DNA from 2 places in the Robertmurraya sp. GLU-23 genome. Region 2 is predicted to be linked to the other one. Evidence: riboswitches for the same ligand, from Rfam matches in the RefSeq annotation. Region 2 holds a riboswitch; the other holds the start of a gene.
The links. A riboswitch is a leader RNA that binds a small molecule or an ion and turns the genes downstream of it on or off. The one in region 2 is predicted to bind S-adenosylmethionine.
Positions count from the first base shown of each region.

Region 1: it holds a riboswitch for S-adenosylmethionine, as region 2 does, so the genes downstream of both, metK (methionine adenosyltransferase) here and ACVBAX_RS18260 (methionine ABC transporter ATP-binding protein) in region 2, are expected to answer to the same signal.

Region 1 covers NZ_JBRKCV010000017.1:59,985-63,166, reverse strand. Annotated here, with positions in the region: gene pckA (phosphoenolpyruvate carboxykinase (ATP)) at 1-738, opposite strand, end outside; SAM riboswitch class I at 1,084-1,222, shown strand; gene metK (methionine adenosyltransferase) at 1,452-2,654, shown strand; gene asnB (asparagine synthase (glutamine-hydrolyzing)) at 2,898-3,182, shown strand, end outside.
Region 2 covers NZ_JBRKCV010000013.1:54,334-57,515, reverse strand. Annotated here, with positions in the region: gene ACVBAX_RS18265 (O-acetylhomoserine aminocarboxypropyltransferase/cysteine synthase family protein) at 1-880, shown strand, start outside; SAM riboswitch class I at 988-1,093, shown strand; gene ACVBAX_RS18260 (methionine ABC transporter ATP-binding protein) at 1,273-2,298, shown strand; gene ACVBAX_RS18255 (methionine ABC transporter permease) at 2,291-2,959, shown strand; gene ACVBAX_RS18250 (MetQ/NlpA family ABC transporter substrate-binding protein) at 2,971-3,182, shown strand, end outside.

The DNA.
Region 1 (3,182 bases), on a different contig from region 2:
TGCATCAGCAGATAAGGTCGTTTTACCTGTTCCTGATAAGCCAAAGAATAAAGCGACATCTCCTTCAACGCCGACATTTGCTGAGCAGTGCATAGGTAGAATATTATTTTCAGGCAATAAGTAGTTCATGATAGAGAAAATGGATTTCTTCATCTCGCCTGCATATTCTGTGCCACCGATTAATACGGTCTTTCTTTCAAAAGAGACTATAATAAAAGTCTCAGACTTGGTACCATCAATAATAGGGTCTGCTTTAAAGTTTGGAGCCGATATGACTGTGAATTGTTCTTCATGAGTCAAAAGCTCTTCTGCTGTTGGTCTAATGAATAACTGATGGGCAAATAGATTATGCCATGCAAACTCGTTGATCACTTGAATGGGTAGACGATGTTTCTTATCTGCGCCAGCAAACCCTTTGAAAACAAATAACTCATCTCTATCTTTCAAGTAACTTAGTACTTTATTATATAAACGTTCGAACACTTCTTGAGAGATTGGTTGGTTAACAGCTCCCCAATCAATCTTGTCCTTTGTAGAGGCTTCTTCAACAATGTATTTGTCTTTCGGAGACCGACCAGTATATTTTCCTGTTGTTGCTCGAACAGCTCCTGTCGAAGTTAAGACTCCTTCGTTTCTAGTAAGAACCTTTTCGACTAATTGTGGTACAGATAGTTGCACATGCACATGACCAGAGGCTAACAATTCGCTTAATTGGTTAGAAATACGGACAGAGTTCATCTGATGACTACCTACCTTTATTTGTTATTTTTTAATTAGTATAACACATTAACTTAATTAGTCTATACTATTTATAAAAATATTAGAGGGTGCAAGAAAAAACATCGTATACGACCTATTTTTAAGCCTTTTTATTACATAAAACGATGAATGGGAGTCAATAGTCTATACTATTAAAAGAAGGGACAAATTCAAATGGGAACGATCGTGTTATATGATGCTAAGTGTCAATGGAAATGTAATTATAATAGTTGCTCATTATTTAAAGAATGAACCAACTATTTTTCATAAAGATATTGACAGTATTTGACGTGATACGGTATTATTCTACATTGAACGGATACTCTCTTATCCCGAGCTGGTGGAGGGACAGGCCCTATGAAACCCAGCAACCTGCTTTAATAATTAATTACGATGACTGTAATTAATATAAAAGAGAAGGTGCTAACCTGAGGCAAGGATTTTAGTCCTTGAACGATAAGAGCGAAAGGCGCAAATTACTTTGCTATCACCCTTTCCTCAAGCAGGGAAGGTTTTTTATTTTGCATAAAGTTTTTATTTGGGTGGGTAATTTTTCAAACCTTCATAATAAAAATGGCATGTTTATTTCATACTACTTAGGGAATGAGTTCCGTATCAAATGGAAGGTTTTGTTTATGTTGATATAATAAGCATACCTTTTTCTCAAGTATAAATAAATAGGAGGTCAGGAGATGTCAAAAAAACGTCGTTTATTTACATCCGAGTCAGTTACTGAAGGTCATCCAGATAAAATCAGTGACCAAATTTCAGACTCAATTTTAGATGCTATTTTAGCAAAAGACGCAAATGCTCGTGTTGCTGCAGAAACGTCAGTAACAACTGGGTTAGTATTAGTTGCTGGGGAAATTACAACCTCTACATACGTAGATATTCCAAAGATTGTTCGTGAAACCATTAAGGAAATTGGGTACACTCGTGCAAAATATGGTTTCGATTCTGAAACATGTGCGGTTTTAACTTCAATTGATGAGCAATCAGCTGATATTGCAATGGGAGTTGACCAAGCACTTGAAGCGCGTGAAGGATCAATGTCTGATGAAGAAATCGATGCAATTGGAGCAGGTGACCAAGGGTTAATGTTTGGTTTTGCTTGTAACGAGACAAAGGAGCTTATGCCTCTTCCGATTTCTTTAGCACATAAACTAGCTCGTAGATTAACTGAAGTTCGTAAGGATGATATTCTTCCTTACCTTCGTCCGGATGGAAAAACTCAAGTTACCGTTGAGTACGATGAAAATAATAAACCAGTTCGAATTGATACAATTGTAATTTCAACCCAGCACCACCCTGAAGTAACGTTGGAGCAAATTCAACGTAATCTTAAAGAGTATGTTATTAATCCTGTTGTACCAGAAGAGTTAATTGATGAAAATACAAAGTATTTCATTAACCCAACAGGTCGTTTCGTTATCGGTGGACCACAAGGTGATGCTGGATTAACAGGACGTAAGATTATTGTTGATACGTACGGTGGATATGCTCGTCACGGTGGCGGTGCATTCTCTGGTAAGGATCCTACAAAGGTTGACCGTTCAGCTGCTTATGCTGCTCGTTATGTAGCAAAGAATCTTGTTGCTGCAGGTCTAGCAGATAAAGTAGAAGTACAGCTTGCCTATGCAATTGGTGTTGCACATCCAGTATCTATCTCTATTGATACATTTGGTACTAGCGAAATAAGTGAAGAAGTTCTTATTGAAGTAGTTCGTAATAACTTCGATCTTCGTCCAGCTGGAATCATTAATATGCTTGATTTAAGACGTCCTATCTATAAGCAAACAGCTGCTTATGGTCACTTTGGTCGTACAGATGTAGATCTTCCATGGGAGCGTACAGATAAAGCTGATACACTTCGTAAAGAAGCTCTTGAAAGATAATTTTAAATAGTAAAAATTCAGCCGGGAGTTACAGAAAATTTGTAACTCCCGGTTTTTCTTTTCGTCTATAAGGGTATGGTGGTTTAGAAGCAAAAAGGGATGTAAACAATGGGTAGTAAGCTTGAATTTTTAGGAAATGGTCAATTTGACAGTGCGATTCGATAATTTTAATGGTAGTATTAATAGGTATTCTTTCTGAATGGAAGATTAAACTCGTAAGAACGGAGTAGGTGAGTTACATACATGTGTGGTTTTATTGGATGTGTTCATGACAAATCGCAAGTGTTTAGTGATGGACAAAAACAACAATTTGAAAATATGAATAATGTGATTACGCATCGCGGACCTGATGATGACGGATATTTCTATGATTCTCATGTTCAATTTGGGTTTCGTCGTTTAAGTATCATTGATATAGAAAGCGGGCATCAACCCCTTCATTTTGAAAACGAAAGATACTGGATTATTTTTAACGGTGAAATTTATAACTATGTAGAGTTAAGAGAAGAACTATTGGCAGAAGGAATC
Region 2 (3,182 bases):
TATTACAGAGAAAACAAAGGCGATCTTTGCAGAGACCATTGGAAACCCAAGCTTGCGAATTCTGGATATCGAAAATGTCGCAAAGATCGCACATGATGCAGGTATTCCTCTTGTTATCGATAATACCTTTGCGACTCCTTATTTATGTCGTCCAATTGAGCATGGTGCAGATATTGTTATTCATTCGGCAACAAAATGGCTTTTAGGGAATGGTACAACTCTTGGGGGTATTATCGTGGATGGCGGAAAGTTTGATTGGAATTCGGCGAAGTTTCCTGGATTCACAACCCCTGATGCCAGCTATCATGATATTGTATATAGTGAAGCAATTGGTGCTGCAGCTTATATTGTAAAAGCAAGAGTTCAATTGCTACGTGATCTAGGTCCAGCATTAAGCCCTCAAAATGCCTTTCAATTCACTCTAGGTTTAGAAACTTTGCATGTGAGAATGAAGGAGCATGTGGCAAATACGAAGAAGATCGTAGAGTATCTAGAAGCACATCCAGCGGTTAATTGGGTGATGTATCCAGGAAATGAGAAGCATCCAGACTACGAGCTTGCGAAGAAATACTTACCTAAAGGAGCAGGTTCTGTCGTTGTCTTTGGAATCGACGGAGGGCGAGAGGCTGGAGCAACGTTTATAAATAGTCTCAAACTTTGGGCACATGTTGCCAATGTTGGTGATGCAAAAAGCTTAGTCATTCATCCTGCAAGCACAACTCATCAACAGCTTGACACAGAGGGGTTAAAAGCAGCAGGCGTTCCAGAGGATTTAATTCGTCTCTCGATTGGGATTGAAAATGTGGAGGATTTAGTTGAAGATTTAGAGCAAGCGATTACATTAGCGACAGGAAAAACCTCGCTTACTAGCCATGTGTAATCCATAAGATTTTTGTCGAAATTTATCGTTGACACTCCCGTTTTTCCATGATAAGATAGCACTCGTGATTAAGACTACAACTAAAAAAGTTCATATAGATTGATAAGCTCTTATCAAGAGAGGTGGAGGGATGTGCCCTATGAAGCCCGGCAACCGTCAAATTATTGAAATGGTGCCAATTCACACAAAGCGTATTGCTTTGATAGATGAGAGAAAGGTGATACTTTCTGCCTTTCTGCTCATGCAGAAAGGTTTTTTTTATGTTCATTTAGAGTGCTCTCATTCGAATAGGAATGAACCGGATGATAGAACCTAAGTTGTATTGTACCTTTCTGTAGCATGACAGCATGTAGTTTTATCAGAATAATCGGAAATGGAAGGGGGAGAAACCTTTGATCTCGATAAAAGACGTAAAAAAGATTTATTCTTCAAGACAAGGAAAAGTAACGGCTGTTGATAATGTAAACTTAGAAATTACTGAAGGAGAAATCTTCGGTGTAATTGGTTATAGTGGCGCAGGGAAAAGTACGCTTATTCGTATGCTGAATGGGTTAGAAATTCCTACTGAGGGATCCGTTATTGTGGCAAATAATGAAGTATCGAAAATTAAAGGTAGTAGCCTTCGTAAAGCTAGACAGGAAATAAGCATGATATTCCAACATTTTAACCTTTTATGGTCTCGAACAGTAAGAGAAAATATTGCATTTCCACTTGAAATTGCAGGAGTTCCTAAAGGGCAAAGAATGAAAAGAGTAGACGAGCTTATTCGTTTGGTTGGATTAGAAGGAAGAGAAGACGCTTACCCTTCTCAATTGAGTGGTGGGCAAAAACAAAGAGTAGGAATTGCGAGAGCACTTGCTAACAATCCCAAAGTTCTCCTTTGTGATGAGGCAACATCTGCTCTTGATCCACAAACAACAGATTCGATTCTAGAGCTATTAGTTGATATTAATAAGCGTTTAGGTTTAACCATCGTCCTTATCACTCATGAAATGCACGTCATTAGAAAGATTTGTCATCGTGTAGCTGTTATGGAAGGTGGAAAGGTTGTTGAACTCGGCCCAGTACTTGACGTATTTAAGCATCCTAAGGAAGAAATTACGAAACGATTTGTTCAGCAAGTAACAGAACCTGAAGAAACGAAGGAAACAATTGAACACTTATTAGAACTGTATCCGCATGGTACAGTCGTTCAACTAGGTTTTGTTGGAGAAGCAGCAGAGCAACCGCTGATTACGAACCTTATTCGCCATTACCAGGTAACTGTAAATATCCTGCAAGGGAAAATATCACAAACACAAAATGGTTCTTATGGAACGCTTTTTATCCACTTAGATGGGGAAAGGGAAGAGCTTTCAAAGGCCATTGCATATATCGAATCACAACAGGTTGGAGTGGAGGTGATTTCGAATGCTTGAGACACTTTTACCAAACGTGAACTGGGAAAAAATGATTGAAGCAACGAATGAAACCCTGTATATGACAGCTATATCAGTTGTTATTACATTTGTTCTTGGTTTAATTTTAGGACTTTTATTATTTTTAACAGCTAAGGGTAATATTTGGGAAAATACATTAGTGAATAAAGTGATCAGTTCTGTCGTGAACGTCTTCCGCTCGATTCCCTTTATTATATTAATTGTTCTTTTGATTCCTTTTACAAAGCTTATACTAGATACGATGATTGGTGAGAATGCAGCTTTACCGGCTTTAATTATTGGTGCCGCTCCGTTTTACGCGAGAATGGTGGAAATCGGATTGCGTGAGATTGATAAAGGAGTTATTGAGGCAGCTAAATCAATGGGTGCTAAAACTAGCACGATTATCTTTAAGGTGCTTATTCCTGAATCATTGCCAGCTTTAGTATCTGGTATTACGGTTACGGCTATTGCTTTGGTGAGTTATACAGCAATGGCTGGTGTGATTGGTGCGGGTGGTTTAGGAAACCTAGCATATCTCGAAGGGTTCCAGAGAAGTCGTAGTGACGTAACCCTTGTGGCTACTGTTATCATTTTAATAATTGTGTTTATTATCCAATTTATTGGAGATTCTATAACATCAAAACTAGATAAAAGATAGGAGAGACAAAAATGAAGAAATTTTTAAGCTTATTTTTATCATTAGCAGTTGCTTTAGTTCTAGCAGCTTGCGGTACAGCAAATGATGATGAGTCAAACGGTGGTGAAGGTGAAGAAGCAGCAGAAACAACTGAATTAGTAGTGGGAGCTTCTAACGTACCTCATGCTGAAATTCTAGAAGAAGCAAAATCGCTTTTAGAGGAAAAAGGAATCGAATTAAAGAT